3 regions of the Williamsia sp. M5A3_1d genome follow, and region 2 is predicted to be linked to each of the others. Evidence: predicted binding sites of a transcription regulator. Region 2 holds the regulator's gene; each other region holds the start of a gene.
What was found. The regulator LexA, encoded in region 2, represses DNA repair genes until DNA is damaged. The targets are predictions, from matches to a motif close to CGAACANNTGTTCG.
Positions count from the first base shown of each region.

Region 1 (8,099 bases), on a different contig from region 2:
ACGCCCGCAAGCATCCCCACAGCATGGGCAAGTGGTCGATGGCGTCGCGCACCCACGTCGCGCACATGGAGGAGGGCGACTTCTACCACGGCGAGAAGTCGATGACCGTCGACGGCGACCGCGAGGTCCGCATGGAGCTCACCACCGCCGACGGCGAGACCCATGTGCTCAAGCCGAAGGTGTCGCTCACCGACGGCGACGTCATCGACAGCATGTACATGTCGAAGAAGGCGCTCATCGAGTTCTACGAGGAGCAGATGCAGGACGCCTACGAGACCGGCGTCATGTTCTCGCTGCACGTGAAGGCGACGATGATGCGGGTGTCGCATCCCATCGTGTTCGGCCACGCGGTCCGCGTGTTCTACAAGGAGGCGTTCGCCAAGCACGGCGAGCTGTTCGACGAGCTCGGCGTCAACGTCAACAACGGCCTGTCCGATCTCTACAGCAAGATCGACTCGCTGCCCGCGACCAAGCGCGAGGAGATCGTCGACGACCTGCACAAGTGCCACGAGCACCGGCCCGAGTTGGCCATGGTCGACTCCGCGCGCGGCATCACGAACTTCCACTCCCCCAGCGACGTCATCGTCGATGCGTCGATGCCGGCGATGATCCGCTCCGGCGGCAAGATGTACGGCGCCGACGGCCGCCAGAAGGACACCAAGGCCGTCAACCCCGAATCGACGTTCTCCCGGATCTATCAGGAGATGGTCAACTTCTGTAAGACCAACGGGCAGTTCGATCCCACCACCATGGGCACCGTCCCCAACGTCGGACTGATGGCGCAGAAGGCCGAGGAGTACGGCTCGCACGACAAGACCTTCGAGGTCCCCGCGGCCGGTGTCGCCGACATCGTCGACAACGCGACGGGTGAGGTGCTGCTGACCCAGAACGTCGAGGAGGGCGACATCTGGCGGCTGTGCATCGTGAAGGACGCACCGATCCGTGACTGGGTGAAGCTGGCCGTCACGCGTGCCCGCGACTCGGGGATGCCGGTTGTGTTCTGGCTCGACCCGTACCGCCCGCACGAGAACGAGCTGATCACCAAGGTGCGGACGTACCTCAAGGACGAGGACACCGACGGCCTCGACATCCAGATCATGTCGCAGGTCCGCGCCATCCGGTACACGATGGAGCGCCTGATCCGCGGGCTCGACACCATCTCGGCGACCGGCAACATCCTGCGCGACTACCTGACCGACCTGTTCCCGATCCTCGAGTTGGGCACCAGCGCGAAGATGCTGTCGATCGTGCCGCTGATGGCGGGCGGCGGGTTGTACGAGACCGGCGCCGGCGGTTCGGCCCCCAAGCACGTCAAGCAGCTGCTCGAGGAGAACCACCTGCGGTGGGACTCGCTCGGTGAGTACCTTGCGCTGGCGGTCAGCCTGGAGGACCTGGGCAAGAAGACCGGCGACAAGCGAGCGACCCTGCTGGGCAAGGCATTGGACTCCGCGACCGGTCGCCTCCTCGAGGACGACAAGGGTCCGTCACGCAAGACCGGCGAGCTCGACAACCGCGGTAGCCACTTCTACCTCGCGCTCTACTGGGCGCAGGAGCTCGCGGCACAGACCGAGGACGAGGGCCTTGCGAAGCATTTCGGTGAACTGGCGGAGAGGTTGTCGAGCAACGAGGACACCATCGTCGAGGAACTGGCGAAGGTCCAGGGAGACAAGGTCGACATCGGCGGCTACTACTACCCCGACTGGGACAAGACCGCCGAGGTGATGCGCCCGAGTTCGACGTTCAACTCGGCGCTGGAGTCCGCGCGCGAGTGACCGGCGCACGGCGCGGATCCTGACCGTGCGGCGATGTCGTGTCGCGACGCTGCGACTGTTGGCCGGCGTCACGATCGTCGCCGTCGGGGTCTTGGCGTCGCCACACGCATCGGCCAACACCAGAGACGTTGTCGATGTACCGCCCGGTCGGATCCCTGTCACCGCGGTGGTCACCCCATCGGGTGCTCCATCATCGAACGCGACTGCTCCTCCTCGGACGTCGGCGCCGCAGCCGGTGGAGGGTGAGGACATGGAGGTGGAGAACAGTCCCTGGGTCGCGCTCTTCCTCTTCGCGGGGCTGGGTGCCCTGGTGGGCAGCGCCCTCGTGGTCGTCAGGCGCCGACGCGATCAACACTGAACCAGCCAGCGGGATCACTCAGCGGGTTGCGTTGGTGACTCACGCTGCGTCATCGAAGACGCAGTCCTGTGGCCAGGTGATGTCGAAGGCGCGCTGCACCGGGTGTGGCGATTCGACGCATGACTCTTCTCCGCCGTCGGTGAGGTGGCGTCGGAGGAGTTCGTCGATGCGGTGCAGGTGGTTGGCGCGGAGTTTGTCGGGTGGGTCGGTGTTGCGGCGCCAGCCGTATTGGCCCTTGTCGGGACCATCGGCGATCTTCTCGGTGACCCATTGATGCGGTTCGATCCCGACGGCCCGGTTGTGCGGTCCGCACGCGGGCGCCATGTGGGTGGAGTCGGTGAGTCCGCCCTCAGCCCAATCCGTTTCGGCGTGATGCATCTCGGTGTGCGCGAACGGGACACCGCAGTCGCCTTTGCTGCAGCCGCGGTACTGCGCGAAAGCCATCAACCGCTGTGCCTGTGACGCAAGGCGGCGGGTGCGCCCGAAGAACAAGGGCTCGTTGGTGACGTCGCTGAACACCGCGAGATGCGTCTGGGCGCCGGCGGCGAGCTTGACCACGTCGGTCATCGGGAGGTCGCTGCCGGTGGCGGTGTGCGCGACGCCGGCGTGTTCGCGCAGTTGGGCGTCGGTGATGGAGACGATGATCTGTGGCGGTAGCCCACGGTGCGAGTTGCCGAGCAGTCCACCGTTGACCGCGGCCTCCAACAGAGCTTTGAGGGCGTCGTGGTTGCGTTGGCTCTGCGAGCGGCAATCCCGGTCCGCCGCTTCTCGGAGGAGTGCGGGGTCGGCGTCGCCGTGATCGCCTTTCGGGGATTGCTCGTCGTCGGGATTGTTCATGCCCGGTGCTGCCCACTTCGCGAGCACCACATCGAACAGCGCGCGGGTGACCGGATCCAGGGTGGCAGTGAGTTTCGACATGAGCTGCGAGTCCTGGCAGCCGAGGTTCAGCTTACGGTTCCGGGCTCGGTCACGATCATCGGTCAACCGGCCGTCGGGATCGAGATGCGCGAGGATGCGTACCCCGGCCGCGGCGATCTCTTTCGGTGTGAGTGTGGTCGCGAACTCGGCGAGGGTCTTCTCTGCAAATTCCCGGTGCTCAGTTTCGACCGCGGTCGGGATCTTGGCCAGCACGTCCAACACGGCGTGGACGTGGTCGGGTCCGATCGCACCAGCGGCCAACTCCCGTGCCGTGTTCGGGCACACCGGTGGCAGCTTCTCTCCGGTCATCGCGTGCAACGACTCCAGCGCCTGCACTTCTTTCAGACGCTTCTTCGGTTGCGTCACGCGCAGTGTCGTCCGCAGGAACTCGGTCAGGTTCACACATCCCACGGCGCGGTGGGCGTCGCGGTCAGAGACCTCGAGGATCCGGCGATTGCCGACGGCCTCGAGTTTGCGGGCGATGCGCTCGTGGCGGATGGCAAGATCCGCGACCTCCTCCTCGGTGCACGAGGAGGAGTCGGCGGAAAGGATTCTGTCCACGATCTGTTCCAGGGCAGCGTAATCCGATTGGATGTCGTTCATCGGTCTGCCCCCTCCCCAGGTGGTTCTGTACATCTATCCTAGCACGGATGTTCGAGGGATGTGAGGTTGAATTCAGTGAATGTTGTTGAACGCTGGTGTATTTCGCTTGTCTGGTTGCGTTCTACTGCCGCTGACGGTGCGGAAGCCGGTCGCCGAGTGTGCGTTGTCTCGTCGTCGGGTCACGTCGTGTGGTGAGCACACTCGACGGCGTTTCCACACAGTCAGCGCAGTCAGCCTGGTTGGCGGCCGAGTAGCCACCAGGTGAGGACCAGGTCGTCGGTGCGGTCGAGATCGAGGCCGGTGATGTCGCTGAAGCGGCTCACACGGTTGCGAACGGTGTTGCGGTGCAGGAAGAGTGCCGTGGCCGTGTCGTCGACACGCCGGTTGTTGCGCAGGAACGCCGCGACGGTGTCGAGTATCTCGGCACCTGCCGCTCCCCGGGCACGCAGCGGCGCGAGGTGCACGTCGGCGAGGTGGCGGGCGGTGTCGTCGTCGACCGCGAGCAACGGCAACGCACCGAGGTCGGCGAGTTCCACGATCCCGGTACGGCCGAAACGTGCTGCTATGTCGAGGGTGTGTCGAGCGCGCCGGTAGGACGAGCCGGCGTTCGCCGGGACCTCCGGCGGTCCGACCGCGACGAGCGCGTCGACGACAAGGTCGTCGGGAACATCCGGCAGGAGGGCGACATAGTGGGAGTCGACCACCGCATCGACGACGGGGATGTCCCGCGCAGCACACCGAAGTCGCACCGTTGCACGGACATCGGAGCCGAACCGTGGATCGTCGTGCTCGGCGCAGGCGACGGAGTAGTGCACATCGGGCCGGACACCGTGTTCGGCCAGGCGGGCCGGCAGCGACGCCGCCGCGTACTCACCCTCGAGAAGGCGCCGAAGAAATGTACTGCGACGCGCGGCGAGGGAGACCGCGTCCTCCTGCAGGACGGCGTTGATGACCGCGGAATACGATGTCGCCCAGTGCCACATCATGTCCTGGAGATCGTCGATCACCTCCGGAGCCATCCCGCGGGCAGTGGCACGTTCGCGGATCACCTTGGCGAGCAGTCGCGCTCCCACCTGGATGCTGTGCGCGACGAGCTCGAGCGGGATCTGCTGGGTCGACCACAGACGAGCGAGTTCGGTCAGCTCGACGGTGTTGATCTGAGGCGAATCGCTGCGCACCTGCCGCAGGACCATCTCGAGCACAGCGCGGGTGTTCCGTTCGATCTCGTCGCGAGCGATGAGGTCGTACACCGGGATCCGTTCGCGATAGAGCGCGGTCAGCTCCGCCGCCATCCCGTCGATCTCGACCTCGGCGTCGTCGATGAGGGAGGCGATGCGCGCGGCGGCCTCGCGTTCCCGGATATCCGATGTGTCGACGTCCATCCGTGTCACCCTCGACCGTTCCGTCATCTGCGTGCGTGCAGCCGTCTGATCTCCGGTGCGACCGCCCTGCTGCGACGGGTGAACACCGACGTCTGGAGCGCAGCGCGCCCGAGGAGCAACGCCCATCCGACACGAGGGTAGATCATGCGGGACGCGCGCCGCTCGATCGCGGAGACCAGGTGCGGGGTGATCGCGTCGACCGTGCTGACGGCGCCGAACGGACCCGGGAGCGCCTCGAGGAGAGCGGCGAAAGCCGGTTGGGTCTCGAGTTTCCCCGTCACCATGGCCGTGTCGATCCATCCCGGATGGAACGACCCCACCGACACCCCGGTACCCGACAACTCCAGTCGTAGCGAGTCCGCGAACGCCTCGAGTCCGGCCTTCGCGGCGGCGTAGGCGCTGTGCGCGGGCTGGTGGGCGAACGAGGCCCACGAGCACGTCATCGCGATGTAGCCGCGGGTCTCGAGGATGGGGCGCAGGCCGGCACGCACGATGTTGTGTGCGCCGATCAGATTGACGTCGATCACCCGCTGCCACTCGCCGTCGGCGAGAGAGTCGACCGGACCGAACACCGACACCCCGGCATTCGCCCACAGCACATCGATCCGACCGTGCTCGTCGACCACCTCGGCGATCACGCGCGCGCACGCCTGCGGGTCGGTCACGTCGAGGACATGGGTGCTGACCTTGCCGCCGATGCTCGCGGCAGCCCGTTCGAGGGCGTCGGCGTCGCGGTCGAGCAACGCCACCACGGCCCCACGCGACGCGAGGCCACGTGCGGCCGCCACACCCAGACCGCCTGCGCCACCGGTGATCACGACCACCTGTCCGGCGACCGAATGTCTGCTCACGAGAACTCCTCTGGTCGATCCGGTAGCTCGATGACGCCCAGTGCCGACTCGGTGAGACTCCCGAGGATGAGGCGCGTGCCCTGGCGCACCACAGACGTCACCATCGCGTAGTCCGCGGTCGACGACTGCAGGTCGTACACCACGCGTCCATCGCGGTCGACGGCCATCACCCAGGTGGTCTCCACCCCGGCCCGCAGACCCTCGGGCAGGCTGTAGACGAGCCGACGGAAGAACCCCGGCAGCGTGGCCAGCAGGTCGAGACGCCGATCGCGCGGGTTGGCGATCGAGATCCAGGTGAGGTCGCCGTCGGCAGAGATGTTGTCCGGGAAACCCGGGAGGTTCTCGATGACCGCTCCGCCGCCTCCACTGTGGCGACCGAGACGGTAGCTACCGGTCTCGGCCACGGCGATCCACTGCTCGTCGTCGTCGACCACCAGACCGTTCGCGAAGTCGAGTCCGTCGACCAGGGTGCGGACCGTGCCGTCGGTGTCACGCACCAGAAGGCGCCCAGTACTCGAGTGTTCGAGCAAATCGGCCAGATAGTCCTCCAGGCCGAAACGACGGGTCGAGGCGGTGAAGTAGATCCGACCCGACGGGACCCGGACCACGTTGGAGGCGAAGTTCAGCGGCTCCCCGTCGACCGCGTCCACCAGCACCGTCACCTCGCCACCGTGGACATCGACCTGCAGCAGTCCGCGCTCGCAGTCGCACACGAGCAGGGTGTCATCGTCGACCACCGCGATGCCCAGCGGCCGACCGCCGGTGTTCGCCACCGTCTCGACGGTCGCGGGGGCATCGTCGTGCAGGGTCACCCGGAGGATGTCGCCGCTGTCGACACCGGTCAGCACTCGCCCCTGCGAGTCGAGCCGGACGTCCTCGGGGCCCACACCGGGCAGCTCGACGCGCCGCAGGTCACCCATCGGTGCGGCGCTCTCGGTGCGACTCGCGCGTTCGGGGTACGGCGGCGGGTTCCAGCGCCGGGGCCGCACCTGCGGCGTCGGTCGTTCCGGAGCGCCGAGCGGTACACCCGGCGTCGCCGCGCATGAGATGACGGCCGCGACCACCCCGGCCGACGACCACGGCGCACCGTGACCCTCGTGCGCCAGCGGAAACGCGTGGCGCCCGGGACCCGACGCCGACAGCGCCATCGCACCCGGTTCGACCCGATGGTCGGCGAGTCCGTAGACCACGTCGACCGGGCACGACACCGCCGACAGCCGGTCGCCCAGGGTCGCCTCGTCGAGGTAGAGATCGATGGCGTTGCTCTCGTCGACGAACTCCTTCAGGGTCCGCGCGGCGAGATCGTCGACCGCGAACTGCGGAACCCGCCGACTCGGGGCGAAAGCCGTTCCCAGGCCGCGACGTAACGATGACGCGGGGAGCGCCGACCAGATCGCACGCCCCAGGAGCGGAACGCGCAGAATGCGTTCGGAGCCACTGCTCGCGGTCAGACGGCTCGCGACGGTGGGCGGGGTGGCGACCAGGATCAGCCGCTCGACGAGCGACGGGAACTGCTCGGCCAGCGCCGTGGCGACCAGACCACCACGTGAGTGTCCGACGATCGTGGCCGGTACGGCGCCACTCTCGCGGAGAAGTCGGGCGACGGTCAACGCGTCGTCGGGGATCGAGGCGCCACCCACCAGGTGCGGGACGAGAGTGCGGACGGTGCCGCCGAGAAGCTCCTCGACCCGCGTCCACGTCGCCGGCGACCCACCCAGACCGTGCAGCAGCACGACGTCTCGACCGGTCATGCCGATTCTGTTGCGCGCAGGGCCGACATCTCGCGTTCGAGAGCGGGCACGGTCGACGATGCCCGCAGGCCCACGCCGATGTCCCAGAGCCGCCCGGTGAACACACCGCGCACCTTGTCGACGGCGGCCAGCGCGGCCGGCACATAGACCTTGCGGCTCCGCTTCTCGATGCCCGTCACGAACGCCGCAGCGCAGTCGTCGACGTCGGTCACGACACTGAACGGCCATGGCAGACGCTGGATCCCCTCACGCACGGCGTCGATCTTGTCCTGCGCCTCGTACATCGGGGTGCGGATCCACGCGGGGTGGGCGACCCCGACCGACACACCCTTGTGCGCGACCTCGAGTCGCAGCGATCCCCCGAACCACTCGACGCCGGCCTTCGATGCCGCGTACGCCGATCCGCCGGGGACGTTCTTCAGGGCTGCTGCCGACGACACCAGCAGGATGTGGCCGCGCTGGGC
Region 1 covers NZ_JBKEZX010000002.1:412,012-420,110, forward strand. The annotation lists gene ACLBW1_RS09470 (NADP-dependent isocitrate dehydrogenase) at 1-1,772, shown strand, start outside; gene ACLBW1_RS09475 (LPXTG cell wall anchor domain-containing protein) at 2,023-2,130, shown strand; gene ACLBW1_RS09480 (DUF222 domain-containing protein) at 2,170-3,651, opposite strand; gene ACLBW1_RS09485 (PucR family transcriptional regulator) at 3,882-5,033, opposite strand; gene ACLBW1_RS09490 (SDR family NAD(P)-dependent oxidoreductase) at 5,057-5,884, opposite strand; gene ACLBW1_RS09495 (alpha/beta fold hydrolase) at 5,881-7,635, opposite strand; gene ACLBW1_RS09500 (short-chain dehydrogenase/reductase) at 7,632-8,099, opposite strand, start outside.
Region 1: the regulator LexA is predicted to act here: its motif matches at 3,692-3,705, upstream of ACLBW1_RS09480 (DUF222 domain-containing protein).

Region 2 (8,099 bases):
CCGGTGGTGTCCGGGGTGGCCTTCGCGCCGGTGATGTGGCCGGGCGAGCGTCCCGCCCTGCCGGGGCCGGGTACCCCACCGGCCGACGTCGAGGCGGAGTGCGCGCGATTCGTCGCCGCCGCGGCGGCCGTCGCCGATCGTCTGCGCGCACGTGCCTCCGCCGGGACCGGGGTGGCCTCGGAGGTCCTCTCGGCCACCGCCGCGCTCGCGCAGGACCGCGGCTGGATCTTCTCTGCGGAGAAGCTCATCCGGGCCGGATCGCCCGCGCCCAACGCCGCGGTCGACGCGACCGAGCAGTTCGTCGCCATGTTCACCAAGCTCGGCGGCCTCATGGCCGAGCGCGTGACCGATCTCCTCGACGTCCGCGACCGTGTGCTCGCAGAACTCGCGGGCGAGCCCGAACCCGGCCTGGCCCAGCCCGACCACGAGGTCATCCTCTTCGCCGACGATCTCGCCCCGGCCGACACCTCCGGGCTCGACCCCGCTCTCGTGCGGGGCCTGGCCACGCGCCTGGGCGGCCCCACCAGCCACACCGCGATCATCGCCCGTCAGTTGGGGATCCCGTGCGTCGTCGCGGTCGGTGCGCTCACCTCGGTGGCCGCCGGCACCCCGGTGATGCTCGACGGCGAGGCCGGCACCGTCACCGTCGGCCCCGACGCCGACACCGCTCGCAGCGCCGTCGCACGCTCCCGGGACGCGGCAGAACTGGTGTCGCGATGGAGCGGACCGGGACGCACCGCCGACGGGCTCGACGTGTCGATCCTCGCCAACGTCCAGGACGGTTCCTCCGCCCGCTCGGCCACCGACTTCCCGGTGCAGGGCATCGGACTCTTCCGCACCGAACTGGCCTTCCTCGACCGGGCGACGGAGCCCGACGCCGCCGAGCAGACCGCGCTCTACCGCGAGGTCATCGAGGCGTTCGTGCCCGCCGCGGGGGAGTCCGACGCCAAGATCGTGATCCGCACCCTCGACGCGGGCTCCGACAAACCACTGCTGTTCGCCGACAACGGAACCGAGGCCAACCCGGCCCTCGGCGTACGCGGTCTACGGGTCGCGTTCGGCAACCCGGGTCTGCTCGACCGGCAACTCGACGCCGTCGCGGCCGCCGCCGAGGCGACCGGTGCGGCACCGTGGGTGATGGCCCCGATGGTGGCGACGGCGACCGAGGCCCGCGACTTCGCCGCGAAGGTGCGTGCCCGGGGTCTCGTCGCCGGCGTGATGATCGAGATCCCCTCGGCTGCACTGCTCGCGCCGTCGATCCTCGCCGAGGTCGACTTCGTGTCGATCGGCACCAACGACCTCACGCAGTACACGATGGCGGCCGATCGCATGTCGGCCGAACTCGCCTACCTCACCGACCCGTGGCAGCCGGCCGTGCTCGCGCTCATCCACATGGTGGCCTCGGCGGGGTCGGCGGCCGGTAAACCGGTCGGGGTGTGCGGCGAGGCCGCCGCCGACCCACTGCTCGCCTGCGTGCTGGTGGGTATGGGCGTCACATCGTTGTCGAGCGCACCGGCGGCCGCCGCGGGTGTGGGTGCGGCGCTGGGTCAGGTGCGCACCGAACAGTGCCGGGCCGCGGCGCGGGCAGCGCTGGCGACCGCGGATCCCGCGGACGCACGCGTCGCCGCAGCGGCGGCCCTACACGACTGACCCGGCGACACGAGGACGGGGCCGATCGGCCGTCCTCACCGACGGCGGGCGCGGTCCTCCACCTCGCGCACGAGGCCGATCATCGTCGAATCCCGCTGCAACGCAGCATCGGAGAGCGGGTTGACGATCCCGCGTAGAGCGGCGACCGGGATCCATCGACGCGGCACCTGTATCCGCGGGGACCGCGACTCGATGCCGTCGGCGACCGCCAGTCCGACGCGACGGGGCTTGATGGGAGTCAGCAGGGGACGTGGGAACGCCCGCTTGATCAAAGCGGTGGCGAGTTCGTCCTTGCCGAAGGCGACATCGGCGATGGGGGTCGCGACCCACCCGGGATAGAGCACCCCTGCCGTCGCGCCGTGGGCCGCGAGCTCGCTGCGCAATGCGCGGCCGATCTGCTCGACGGCCGCCTTCGACGCCGCATAGGGCGCATTGACCATCCCGTTCAGGTACGCGTACGTCGACGACGTGATGAGGACGTGGCCCCGGGCATCGATGACGTGGGGCAGCGCCACCCGAACCGTGTTCCACACACCCATGAGGTTCACGCCGATCACGCGCTCGAACACGCCGTCCGCCACGCTGGCGACGGTGTCGGCCGAATCTCCGCTGGAGATACCGGCATTGGCGAACACGACGTCGATCCGACCCCACCGTGCCACGGCACGCTCGACGGCGTCCGAGAGATCAGCCGGGACCGTGACATCGGCTCGAAGCGCGAGGACACGATCGGGATCGAGCCCCAGCACCGCGTCGTCCACCGCGGCCTGGACCAGGTCGAGCGCGACCACACGGGCACCCCGACGATGCACCTCACGGACGACCTCACGCCCGATGCCACCTGCGGCGCCGGTCACGACGACCACCGCGCCGTCGAGGACCAATCGCTGTGCACCCATCACGTCTCCTGTCGTCCACCCCGATCGGGTGGTCAGTGTGACACGCGGCGTAGTCAGATGCGGTACGCGGGGTGACGAGGGTCGGTCAGAGGCGTCGCATGACGGTGACGACCTTGCCGAGGATCGCCGCCTCGTCACCCGGGATCGGATCGAACTGCGGGTTGTGCGGCATCAGCCAGACGTGGCCGTCGGTGCGCTTGAACGTCTTCACCGTGGCCTCGCCGTCGATCATGGCCGCCACGATGTCGCCGTTGTCGGCCACGTTCTGCTGGCGGACCACCACCCAGTCGCCGTCGCAGATGGCGGCGTCGATCATCGACTCGCCGACCACGCGCAGGAGGAACAATGCGCCGTCACCCACGAGTTCACGGGGCAGCGGGAACACCTCCTCGACCGCCTCCTCGGCGAGGATGGGCCCACCGGCGGCGATGCGACCGAGCACCGGGACGAAGGTGGGGGTCGGCAACGACAGGGCATCCGAGCCGCCGCCGTCACCGGGATCGGCGTCCTGCACGTTGACCGCCCGGGGTCGGTTCGCATCGCGCTTGAGGAAGCCCTTGCGTTCGAGGGTGCGGAGCTGGTGGGCGACCGACGACGTGGAGTTGAGGCCGACCGCGTCTCCGATCTCACGGATGCTCGGGGGATATCCGCGCTCGCGGACCGACGCACGGATGACCTCGAGGACCTTCGCCTGCCGAGGCGTCAGATCGGCCTCGCTGATCGGTCCATCGGCGAAGTCGGTGGTGGTGACGGTGGTGTCGGACACGGTGTCCCTCCTGTCGCGGCCCGCTCCCGACCGATCTGTTCGAACGGTTCGGACAACGCGCGGACCTGCTGTCACCTGGGACAGTAGTGCAGCAGATAACAACTTTCAAACATTTGTTCGACCGTGTCGGGACATTGTCGGAGGCGCGTGATACAAATCGAACACACGTTCATTCGAACGTCTGGTCGATGAGGAGCACGTCATGAATCAGACTCTCACGCGTCACAGCAGCACCACGGCACACCGGCCCGCCGACGCCACGGTCGAGCGCGCGCCGCGTCCGGCGCAGCGCCCCGTGCCCGTACGTCACCGCCCCGCGGGTCGGCCCGCCGCGGCCCGCCCGGCCGGTGTGGTCTGTGCCGACGGCCGTCGCCACGCACCGGTGTCCCGGCGGCCCGCACCCATCGGATGGGGAGCGGCCATCGTGGCCGGCATCGCGCTCGCGGTCGCCGTCTGGGCTGTGGTGCTCGGCGGATCGGCTGCCGCCGAGTCGTCGGCGGCTCCCGTCGCGGGTACCTCCGTGGTCCATGTCCGTGGCGGCGAGTCGTTGGGAGAGATCGCGGCGCGCGTCGCGCCGGACCGGGCGACGTCCGCGGTCGTCGCCGACATCAAGGAGCTCAACCACATGAGCGGATCGGCGTTGACCGCCGGCCAGCCGCTGCTCGCCCCGCTCTACCGGGACTGACCGGTGTGTGACGGCCGATCGGGGTCGGTATCCTCGCGACCGTGGGTCCACATCGGGCCCTGTGACGCCTCGAGGTCCACCCTCGACACGCGTCGCCCGCGGATCAGGTTCGAGGACACGGCGATGCACTGCCCCTTCTGCAAACACGAGGACACCCGGGTGGTCGACTCGCGTGTCGCCGACGAGGGGCAGGCCATCCGTCGTCGCCGTTCGTGCTCGAACTGCGGCCGCCGGTTCACCACCGTCGAGAGCGCGGTGCTCGCCGTCGTGAAACGCAACGGGGTCACCGAGCCGTTCAGCCGCGAGAAGGTGATGCTCGGAGTCCGCCGCGCCTGCCAGGGCCGCGCCGTCGACGAGGACCGGTTGCGCCTGCTGGCCCAGCAGGTCGAGGACGCCGTCCGCGCCTCCGGATCGGCCGAGATCCCCAGCAACGAGGTGGGTCTGGCCATCCTCGGTCCGTTGCGCGAACTCGACGAGGTCGCCTACCTGCGCTTCGCCTCGGTGTACCGGTCGTTCGAATCGGTCGACGACTTCCAGCGTGAGATCGACGACCTGAGGTCGTCACCGTCGCGCGCCGCCACCGCCTCCGTCGGCGCCTCGGGCGAGACCGTCGATCGCACGTAGGATCCGCTGCTCCGACACCGGGTAGGCGGGTCTGATCCGCTCGGCGAACAGTCCGATGCGCAATTCCTCCACCATCCAGTGGATCTGCTCCCCGAGCGTGACGCGCCGCGCCGGCGTCGCCCGTTCGACCACCTCGGCCCACCGGTCGAGGACGCGGTCGACCGACTCCATCGCCCGCGCATCGGTCGCGGCTGCGGCAGGAAGCCGGGCCAATCGCACCAGGATCGCGTCGAGATACACCGCGACACGCGTGCGGTGGTCGGCGTCGGTGGCGCTGATGAAACCGTCGAACACGAGGTCGTCGAGCTGGCGGGTGACATCGGCGACGGCCGTCGACGAACCGAGTCGATCGAACTCGGCGCGGATCGGTGCGACGCGCGTCAACACGTCGGCCGCCGTCGCCAGCGCGGCGCGGGCGACCGCCGGGGCGTCGCGGGCGACGGTGGCCCGCAACGCCGCGAAGGCCGCGGGGTCGCGCACCTGCGTGGTCGACCCAGTGAGATCGACGATGGCCGCGCGTGTGCAGTCGCGCAGCAGATCCTCGGTCGAGCGATAGGGGCTCTGCGACAACGCCAGGCGCGCCGCGACGGGCAACTGACCTGCGGCCGAGGGTTTCAGCGCGGGGATCGAGATCTCGAGCAGTCGTCGGATGGCGCGGTGGGTCGCCAGGTCGGCTTCTGCCGCGGTGGTCGCGACCGCCCGCACGACACCGCCGTCGACCACCAGCAGGCACGGATGGCTCGTGACCTGTTGACCGGCAACGGTTTCGACGACCGATGGAGCGATGGTGCCGATGGTGGCGGTCGTCCACTCGGTGATCGGCGGCGGCGTCGGGACAGCCGACGGGCCACCACGGGACGGTTGTGCGCCTCCCTTCGGCGCCGACGGTGCCGATCCCCCGATGGCGTCGCGCAGCTCGGCCAGCGATTCGGCTGTCGCGACCACCGATCCGTCGTCGGCGACCGCGGCGTAGGTCATGCGCAGATGGCGTGGCAGCGTGCTCGGGTCGAAATCGTTCGGCGACACCGCGACACCGGTCTGTCGACTCACCTCGCGAGCCAGGCCGACGGCGACCGGTTCGCTGCGCGGGGTCAGCGCCGCCATGGCCGCCGCGCCGACATCGGCCGCGGGACCGAGGCGGCGGCGCACCGACTTGGGCAGGCTGCGCACCATCGCCACGGCCAGTTCGGTGCGCAGGCCGGGGACCAACCAGTCGAAACCCGAGGGACGCACCCGCGGCAGCAACGCCAGCGGGATGTGGACGGTGACCCCGTCGCGCTCGGCGCCGGGGGAGAACTGGTAGGTCAGATCGAGGTGGGCCTCGCCCTGCTGCCACCGGTCGGGGAATTCCGTCGCCGACACCGCATCGGTGTCCGCGACGGTCTCGGGGGTGAGATCGAGCAGGTCGGGGTTCTCGCGCCGTGCGGACTTCCACCAGGTGTCGAAGTGTGCCGCCGACACGACCTCGCGGCCGATCCGTTGATCGTAGAAATCGAACAGTTGGTCGTCGTCGATCACCAGGTCGCCGCGGCGCGCGCGGTGCTCGAGGTCGCGGGCGTCCTCCAGCAGGGCCCGGTTGCGGTCGAAGAAGGGGTGCCGGGTGCGCCAGTCGCCCTCGACGAGTGCGTGCCGGATGAACAGATCCCGCGACGTCTCCGGATCGACGCGCCCGAACGGCACGGCGCGATGCGCGACCAGCGGGACGCCGTAGAGGGTGACCCGTTCGTACGCCATCGCCGACCCACGCTTCGACGACCAGTGCGGTTCGCTGTAGGAGCGTTTGACGAGCGGCCCGGCGATCTTCTCGGCCCATTCCGGCTCGATCCCCGCGACCGTGCGGGCGAACAGCCGCGAGGTCTCCACCACCTCACCGGCCATCACGAATCGGGGCGGTTTCTTGGCCAGTGGTGACCCCGGGAACACCACGAACCGGGTGCCGCGGGCGCCGAGGAACTCGCGGGTGTCACCGTCGCGGACGCCGATGTGTCCGAGGAGGCCGGCGAGCAACGACTGGTGCACGGCCGTGGGTGAAGCGTCGGAGGTGTTGGGTCTCCACCCCTTGTCGGCGGTGATGCGTTCGAGCTGACGTACCAGCTCCCTCCACTCCCGGATCCGCAGCCAGTGCAGGAACTCGCGTTCGCACCGTTTACGGAACTGGTTGTTCGACAGTTCCTCCCGCATCTGTTCGAGGTGCCGCCACAGCGAGAGGATCGAGAGGAAATCCGACCCCGCCACGGCGAATCGCGCATGGGACTCGTCTGCGGCCTGGCGCTTCTCGGTGGGACGCTCACGGACGTCGGGCAGCGACAGGGCCGCGACGATGACGAGCACCTCGGCCAACGCACCGTTCTCGTGCGCGGCGACCACCATCCGCGCCCACCGGGGATCGATGGGAAGGTCGGCGATGTCGCGACCGACCGGGGTCAGACCGCGGCGAGTGCCGGTGCCGTCGACTGCACCGAGCTCCTCGAGCAGGCCGATGCCGTCGCGGATCGACCGTGCGTCGGGAGCCTCGACGAACGGGAAATCGGTGATGTCACCGAGATTGAGCGCAGTCATCGTGAGGATGACCGATGCGAGGTTGGTGCGCAGGATCTCCGGTTCGGTGAACTCCGGACGATTCTCGAAGTCCTCCTCGGAGTACAGGCGGATACAGATGCCGTCGGCGACGCGCCCACATCGGCCTGCCCGCTGTCGCGCGCTGGCCTGGGAGACGGGTTCGATCGGTAGGCGTTGCACCTTGGTGCGCAGCGAGTAGCGGGAGATGCGCGCGGTACCCACGTCGACGACGTAGCGGATGCCGGGAACGGTGAGTGAGGTCTCGGCGACGTTGGTGGACAACACGATCCGGCGACGGTCAGAGGTGGTGAAGACCTTCTGCTGGTCGCCGGTCGACAGCCGCGAGAACAGCGGCAGGATGTCCACGCGGTCGTCGAGACGCCGTCGCAACGCATCGGCGGTGTCGCGGATCTCGCGTTCGGTGGCCAGGAACACGAGGATGTCGCCCGGACCGGCGCGGGTGAGCTCGCCGACGGCGGCCTCGATCGCGGCGATCTGATCGATGTCGTCGTGATCGTCGTCCTCGTCGGCGGCATCACGCGGTCGGTAGCGGATCTCGACCGGGTAGGTCCGGCCCGAGACCGAGATGACCGGGACGGGGTGCTCCGCAGTTGCGAAGTGCTCGGCGAAACGCCCGGGGTCGATGGTCGCCGAGGTGATCACGACCTTCAGGTCGGGTCGACGGGGCAGCAGTTGTTTGAGGAAGCCGAGGATGAAATCGATGTTGAGGCTGCGCTCGTGGGCCTCGTCGATGATGAGGGTGTCGTAGGCGAGCAGGAGCGGGTCGCGTCCGATCTCGCGCAGCAGGATGCCGTCGGTCATCACCTTCACGAGGGTGTCGGCGCCCGACCGGTCGTCGAATCGGACGGCGAACCCGACCGCGGCCCCCAACTCGGTGTCGGTCTCCTCCGCGATG
Region 2 covers NZ_JBKEZX010000004.1:274,366-282,464, forward strand. The annotation lists gene ACLBW1_RS18200 (phosphoenolpyruvate--protein phosphotransferase) at 1-1,650, shown strand, start outside; gene ACLBW1_RS18205 (SDR family NAD(P)-dependent oxidoreductase) at 1,686-2,549, opposite strand; gene lexA (transcriptional repressor LexA) at 2,635-3,315, opposite strand; gene ACLBW1_RS18215 (LysM peptidoglycan-binding domain-containing protein) at 3,518-4,000, shown strand; gene nrdR (transcriptional regulator NrdR) at 4,124-4,624, shown strand; gene hrpA (ATP-dependent RNA helicase HrpA) at 4,562-8,099, opposite strand, start outside.

Region 3 (8,099 bases), on a different contig from region 2:
ATCAACGGTCAGAAGATCTGGACGTCACTGGCCCACGTCGCGCAGTGGGTGTTCGTGCTGTGCCGCGTGGAGCGCGGCTCGACGCGACACCACGGCCTCGGATTCCTGCTGGTCCCGCTCGACCAACCCGGCATCACCGTGCGACCCATCCAACAGCTCACCGGCACATCGGAATTCAACGAAGTGTTCTTCGACGACGCCGTCACCGACGCCGATCTCATCGTCGGCGCCCCCGGCGACGGGTGGAAGGTCGCGATGGGGCTCCTCGAGTTCGAACGCGGCGTCTCGACCCTCGGCCAGCAGGTCGGCTTCGCCCGGGAACTCGACAGATTGATCGACCTGGCGAAGACGACCGGCGCCACCACCGACCCCGATATCCGCGGGCGACTGGTGACCGCGCACGTGGGTCTGCAGGTGATGCGCGCCCACGCCCTGCGCACCCTCGCCACGGTCGACACCGGCGGTGCCGGTGGTCAGGCGTCGGTGTCGAAGTTGTTGTGGGCCAACTGGCATCGCGATCTCGGTGAGCTGGCGATGGCGATCGAGGGAGCGCGAGGACTGATCGCCCCCGACCACACCAGCGAGGGCGTCGCCAACGACATCGGCGCGCCCGAACGCGTCGAGCTCGGCCCCTGGCAGCGGTTGTTCCTCTTCAGCCGCGCCGACACCATCTACGGTGGCTCGAACGAGATCCAGCGCACCATCATCGCCGAACGGGTGCTCGGCCTGCCGCGAGAGGCGCGACCATGAGCGACACGTCCCCCGCCGACCTGTCGGTGCCGCCCGAGGAGATCGGCGGCCACGGACTGCTCGCGGGCCGCAAGGTGGTGGTGACCGCCGCGGCGGGCACCGGCATCGGGTTTGCCACCGCACGCCGTGCGCTGCTCGAGGGCGCCGACGTCCTCGTCAGCGACTTCCACGAGCGACGTCTCGGCGAGACCGTCGAGAAACTCGTCGGTGAGTTCCCGGATCAGACGGTGGCACAGGCGGTCTGCGATGTGTCACAGACCAGTCAGGTCGACGAGCTCATCGACATCGCGGCACGCGAGCTCGGTCGGATCGACGTGCTCGTCAACAACGCCGGACTCGGCGGCGAGACCCCGATCATCGAGATGACCGACGATCAGTGGGACCGCGTCCTCGACATCACGTTGAACAGCACCTTCCGGGCCACCCGCGCGGCGCTGCGGTACTTCGCCGCCGCCCCGCACGGCGGCGTCATCGTCAACAACGCCTCCGTGCTGGGATGGCGGGCGCAGAGCGGTCAATCCCATTACGCCGCCGCCAAAGCCGGTGTCATGGCACTCACGCGGTGCTCGGCGATCGAGGCCGCCGAACACGGGGTGCGCATCAACGCCGTCGCGCCGTCGATCGCCAGGCACCCGTTCCTCGCCAAGGTGACCAGCGACGAGCTGCTCGACGAACTGGCCTCCCGCGAGGCCTACGGCCGGGCCGCGGAGGTGTGGGAGATCGCCGCCACCATCGCGATGCTCGCCAGCGACTACACCACCTACCTCACCGGTGAGATCGTCTCGATCTCCAGCCAACGCGCCTGAACGAGAGGGAACTCCCGATGTCACAACCGCAGGCCTACATCGTCGACGCCGTCCGGACACCGGTCGGCAAACGCAACGGCTCACTCGCCAAGGCGCATCCGGCCGACATGGGTGCCCACGTCATCAACGCCGTCCTCGAGCGCTCCGGGATCGACCCGAACATCGTCGACGACGTGATCTTCGGTTGCGTCGACACCATCGGACCGCAGGCGGGCAACATCGCCCGCTCGGCCTGGCTCGCCGCCGGGCAGCCGCTCGGCGTGCCCGGGACCACCATCGACCGTCAATGCGGATCGTCGCAGCAAGCAATCCATTTCGCCGCGCAGGCGGTGATGAGCGGAACGCAGGACGTGGTGCTCGCCGGCGGCGTGCAGAACATGAGTGCCATCCCGATCTCGGCGGCGATGCTGGCCGGCCGGGAGTACGGTTTCGACACCCCGTTCACCGGATCCACCGGCTGGGAGAGGCGTTTCGGTGACGCCGACATCTCCCAGTTCACCGGCGCCGACATGATGGCCAAGCGGTGGGAGATCAGCCGCGAGGACATGGAGTCCTGGGCGCTGCAGTCCCATCAGCGGGCGCTCGCGGCCATCGCCGACGGTCGTTTCGCCAACGAGACTGTTGCGCTGGGTGATTGCACGGTCGACGAATGTCCCCGCGAGACATCGCTTTCGACGATGGCCGGGCTCAAGGTCCTCGCCGAGGGATCATCGCTGACCGCCGCCGTCGCATCGCAGATCTGCGACGGCGCCGCGGCCACCCTCGTGGTGTCGGAGGCGGCTCTCGCGCAGTACGGCCTCACCCCCCGGGCGCGGATCCACCATCTCTCGGTGCGCGGTGACGACCCGGTGATGATGCTCTCGGCGCCCATCCCGGCCACCAGATGGGCCCTGGCGAAGACCGGGCTGTCGATCGACGACATCGACGTCGTCGAGATCAACGAGGCCTTCGCGCCCGTCGTGCTGGCCTGGCTGAAGGAGACCGGCGCCGACCCCGCCCGGGTCAACCCGAACGGCGGCGGTATCGCCCTCGGTCACCCGCTCGGCGCCACCGGCGCGAAACTTTTCGCGACCCTGCTGAACGAACTCGAACGCACCGGTGGCCGCTACGGCCTGCAGACGATGTGCGAGGGCGGCGGCACCGCGAACGTCACCATCATCGAACGCCTCTAGCCCCAGTTGGGCCGTCGTTCTCGCCAGTTGGGCCGTTGTTCTCGCCAGTTGGGCACATAACGACCGCAGTTGGGCAGGTGAACGCCGCGGTTGGGCATCAACGTTGTTCAGCGTGGGGGTTTTCGCCACACGATGAGGTAGCGCCACATCGGGAGCAACCGAAACGTGGCGCCAGGCATGGTCCGTCGTGCCGCGGCCTCAATCTCGGTGTAGGTGTGTGGAGGCGGCCACACGATCGGTGCGGTGTGTTCCCAGAGCCCTCGTCGACGCGACAGGTACTGGTGCTGCACGAGTCCAGCGAGGTGTAGCGCCATCTCGCGCGGCCGCGACGTCCGACCGAGCCCGACGATCGCGACCACCCCGCCGGGTGCCGTCAGTTCGGCGCACCGTGCGAGCGCGGCATCGACATCGGGAATGTGGTGGAGTGTCGCTATCGAGGCCACCAGGTCGAACGATTCGGGCTCGAACGGGTGCGTCATCACGTCACCTGACACCCACGTGACTGCGTTGGATTCCCTGCGCGCCGACGCCAGCACCGGCTCGTCGAGATCGATCCCGGTCACCGACGGCACGCGACCAGCGAGTTCGGCTGCCAGCAGCCCGTTTCCGGTACCGATATCGAGTGCGGTCTGCGCACCGGCCGGGACTGCGTCGAGTATCAGCCGGTGGTAGTGGATGTTGTGATTCCAGCGTGGGCGCATAGCCGCTAGGCGGCGGGGTACAGCGGAGCATCCCGCCAGGTGATGTCGATGCGTGGGGCACGCGGGGGCCGCTCGGCCGCGAGGCGGGCGAGCTGGTGTTCCACGTCGGACACCGGCGGTGGCGGTTGGTCCGTGGTTCGCGTCGAGTCCCGTTGCAGGACTTCGTCGATGCGGTGTAGTCGGTTGGCGCGGAGCTGATCGGGTGTGTCGGTGTTGCGTCGCCAGCCGTAGCGGCCTTTGTCGGGGCCGTCGGTAATCTTTTCCGTCGACCACTGGTGCGGTTCGGAACCGACGGCTCGATTGTGGGGTCCGCAGGCGGGGGCCAGGTGGGTGGAGTCGGTGAGCCCACCGTCAGCCCAACCCTGTTCGGCGTGATGCATTTCGGTGTGCGCGAACGGGACACCGCAGTCGTCTTTGCTGCAACCGCGGTACTGCGCGAACGCCATCAGCCGTTGTGCCTGTGATGCCAACCGACGTGAGCGGCCGAAGAACAGAGGTTCGTTGGTGATGTCGCTGAACACCGCGAGGTGGGGCTGCGCGTCGGCGGCCAGCTTCACGACGTCACCGATCGGTAGATCGCTACCGGCCGCGGTGCGTGCGACGCCGGCGTGTTCACGGAGTTGGGCGTCGGTGATGGAGACAATGATCTGTGGCGGTAACCCTCGGTGAGATCCGCCGAGCAGGCCACCGTTGACGGCTGCATCGAGAATGGCTTTGAGCGCGTCGTGGTTGCGTTGGGACTGCGACCGGCAATCTCGATCCGCGGCTTCCCGGAGGAGTTCGGGGTCGGCGTCGGTGTGATCGCCTTTCGGGGACTGGTCATCGTCGGGATTGTTCATCCCCGGCGCGGCCCACTTCGCAAGGACGACGTCGAACAGTGCGCGCGTGGTCGGGTCCAGGGTGGCGGTGAGCTTCGACATCAACTGGCTGTCCTGGCAGTCGAGGTTCAGTTTGCGATTTCGTGCGCGGTCGCGGTCGTCGGTGAGTTGTCCGTCGGGGTCGAGGTGGGCGAGTATCCGGACGCCGGCGGCGCCGATCTCTTTCGGCGTCAACGTGGTCGCGAAGTCGGCCAGGACTTCCTCGGCTCGCGCCCGCTGTTCCTCATCGACCGCCGACGGGATCTTGTTCATCACGTCGAGGACCGCGTGGACGTGGTCGGGGCCGATCGCGCCAGTGGCCAATTCGCGTGCCGTGTTCGGGCACACCGGCGGCAGCTTCTCTCCGGTCATGGCGTGCATCGGTTCGAGCGCCTGCACTTCTTTCAGGCGCTTCTTCGGTTGCGTCACGCGCAGTGTCGTCCTCAGGAACTCGGCCAGGTTCACGCAACCGACGGCGCGGTGGGCGTCGCGGTCGGACACCTCGAGGATCCGGCGATTGCCGGCGGCTTCCAGCTGGCGGGTGATGCGCTCGTTGCGGATGGCGAGATCCGCGACCTCCTCGTCGGTGCACGAGGTGGAGTCCGCGGAAAGGATTCGGTCCACAATCTGTTCCAGGGCAGCGTAATCCGATTGAATGCTGTTCATCGGCCTGTCCCCTCCCCAGGTGGATCTGTACATCTATCCTAGCACGGATGTTCGAGGGGTGGGCGATTGAATGTGGTGAATAGTGTTGAACGCTGGTGCATTTCGCTCGTCTGGTTGCGTTCTACTATCGCTGACGGTGCGGAAGCCGGTCGCCGAGTGTGCGTTGTCTCGATGTCGGCTCACGTCGTGCGGCGAGCACACTCGACGGCCGTTTCCACACAGTCAGCACAACCGGCCGTTTCCGCACAGTCAGCACCACCGGCCGTCTCCGCTGTCAGTAGGCGATGGTCTGTGCGACGGCGACGGCGACGAGGCCCGCCGACAGCGACACGAACGACAACCCCGACACGGCGCGGTAGGCGAGCGTCTCCTGGATCTTCTCCTCGAAGGCCAGCGGCACGAACAGCAGCGGGTTGACGATCGCGCCGATGGTGACGAGCACCAGCACCCAGGCGGGTGTGTCGGTCGCGACGAGTCCGACAGCGATCAGCAGCAGCCCCATCAGGATCCAGTCGAGGTGCGTCTGGAACACGCGGCGGTGATGTTTGATGCCGACCCTGTGCAGGTACTGCGGTTTGTCGACGACGAGCACCATCGCGAAGCCCGACAGGGCGCCGACCGCGAGCGACCACAGTCCGATCACCGGGAGCAGGTCTCTCATGAGGCCGAACTCTACGGTCCGACCGCACCCGGTGGCGCAGGTGGTGTGATGTGGCGCATACTGCAAAGCAACACATCGATGAGTTTGTGTCATTGACGATCGAAGGAGATCGACCCGCATGAGCACACCCAGCACGCAGAAGGCCCCGGCCGCGCACTTCCGGTCGGCCGACGAGCGGTCGCTCGATCAACTCCTGGAACTGCAGCGCGCGGCCTTCCTGCGCGACGGCATCCCCGACGCCGCCACCCGCATCGATCGGATCAACCGACTGTCGGCCCTGCTCCTCGACAACGCCGAGGAGATCGCCGAGGCGCTCGACGCCGACTTCGGCACCCGACCGCGCGACCTGTCGATCGCCACCGACGTCGCCGGCTGCATGATCGACCTGGCCCACCAGCGCAAACACGTCGCGCAGTGGATGAAGACCGAGAAGGTCGCGAAGGCGATGGGCGCGGCCGGGTTCTCCCAGCGCATCCGGCACGATCCGCTCGGCGTCGTCGGCATCATGGGTCCCTGGAACTTCCCGTTGCAGCTGACCGTGGTACCGGCCGGCTCGGCGTTCGCGGCCGGCAACCGGGTGATGATGCGCCCGTCGTCGGTGACCGCCCGCACCACCGCGGTGCTCGCGAAGCACGCGCCCGACTACTTCTCGCTCGAGGAGTTCGCGGTCCTCACCGGCGCCCACGGGTCGGGATCGGACTTCGCGAAGCTCAAGGTCGACCACATGTTCTTCACCGGGTCGCCCGGGGTGGGCGCCTCGGTCGCCACCGAGGCGGGCCGCAACCTGGTGCCGGTCACCCTCGAGCTCGGCGGCAAGAACCCGGTCGTGATCGACGTCGACGCCGACATCGAGGACGCGGCCAAGCGTCTCGCCGACGCCCGGATGGTCAACAGCGGTCAGGTCTGCCTGTGCCCCGACTACGCCTTCGTGCCCGAGGCCCACCTGCAGCGTTTCACCGACCTCATCGTCGCGCGGTGGCGCGAGAACTACCCGTCGATCCTGCACAACGATCAGTTCACCTCGACGGTGAACGAGAAGAACTACACCCGCATCGTCGATCTGATCGACGACGCCGTGAGCCTCGGCGCGCAGAAGCGGCAGGTGGTCCCGCCGGGCGAGAAGCTGCCCGACGCCGCCGCCCGCAAGATCCCGCCGACCGTGCTGACCGGTGTCCAGGCAGGCATGAAGATCGAGGAGGACGAGGTCTTCGGGCCCGTGCTGACCCTCTATCCCTACCGCGACCTGTCCGAGGCCGTCAGCCACATCAACGGCCACGGGCATCCGTTGACCATCTACTGGTTCGGCCCCGACAACGAGCGCTACGAGACGTTGCAGCGATCGACGCGTTCGGGATCGGTGAACGGCAACGACTTCGCGCTCAACCTGCTCAGCGCCGAACTCCCGTTCGGCGGTGTCGGTGGCAGCGGGATGGGCAGTTACCACGGCAAATTCGGCTTCGCGACGTTCTCGCACGCCCGCGCGGTCACCCACTCGCGGATGCCCATCAGCTTCGGGCAGCTGATGTCGGCTCCGTTCACCAAGAGCGACACCCGATCGACGAACCTGCAGCTGTCGATGTGGAAGTGGATCACGCGGCGGGCGACGCGCAAGAACCGCTGACCGGCGACGGGCAGGTCGGGCGACCGAGCGCTTGCTAGGGTCGATGCGATCGACCCTCGATCGGGAAGGTGGCCGCCCGTGGCCTCGTCACGACGCGACGAGTTGCTCGCCCTCGCCGGACGTATGTTCGCCGAGCAGGGCCTGCGCACCACCACCGTTCGCGACATCGCCGATGCGGCAGGCATCCTGTCGGGCAGTCTCTATCACCACTTCGACTCCAAGGAGTCGATGGTCGACGAGATCCTGCGGCAGTTCCTCGACGACCTGTTCGCCCGCTATCACGAGATCGTCGACGCCGATCCGCCCGCCGACGAGGCGTTGAAGCAGTTGGTGGTCGCGTCGTTCGAATCGATCGACCGTGACCATCACGCGGTGGCCATCTACCAGGACGAGGCCAAGCGCCTGTCGTCGCTGGAGCGGTTCGGCTACATCGCCGAGCGCAACCGCGAGTTCCGCGGGTTGTGGGAGACGGTTCTCGCCAAAGGTGTTCGGGACGGCACCTTTCGGGCCGACATCGACGTGGAACTGGTCTACCGATTCCTCCGCGACACCGTGTGGGTGGCCGTGCGGTGGTATCGACCGGGCGGGACGATGCCCGCACAGACGGTCGCCGATCAGTACCTCGGGGTCGTCCTGCACGGGCTCGTCCCCCGCTGACCGACCGGTCGATCAGCGGGAGCTCGGCACTACTTCGCGGTGAGCGGGTGGATCTTGAGCGCCCCGAGATGCTCGCCGACCTTGCCCATGGCCGCGGTCAGGTGCGGCGAGGCCATGTGGGCGTCGAGATCGGACTGCGCCTTCCACAGCTCGATGGTGACGAAAGTGCCCGGCTCGGCCTGTGATTCGTACAGGTCGTAGGAGATGC
Region 3 covers NZ_JBKEZX010000001.1:1,088,420-1,096,518, forward strand. The annotation lists gene ACLBW1_RS05030 (acyl-CoA dehydrogenase family protein) at 1-750, shown strand, start outside; gene ACLBW1_RS05035 (SDR family oxidoreductase) at 747-1,556, shown strand; gene ACLBW1_RS05040 (acetyl-CoA C-acetyltransferase) at 1,574-2,728, shown strand; gene ACLBW1_RS05045 (class I SAM-dependent methyltransferase) at 2,836-3,429, opposite strand; gene ACLBW1_RS05050 (DUF222 domain-containing protein) at 3,435-4,952, opposite strand; gene ACLBW1_RS05055 (hypothetical protein) at 5,227-5,613, opposite strand; gene ACLBW1_RS05060 (aldehyde dehydrogenase family protein) at 5,732-7,234, shown strand; gene ACLBW1_RS05065 (TetR/AcrR family transcriptional regulator) at 7,283-7,891, shown strand; gene ACLBW1_RS05070 (putative quinol monooxygenase) at 7,921-8,099, opposite strand, start outside.
Region 3: the regulator LexA is predicted to act here: its motif matches at 4,993-5,006, upstream of ACLBW1_RS05050 (DUF222 domain-containing protein).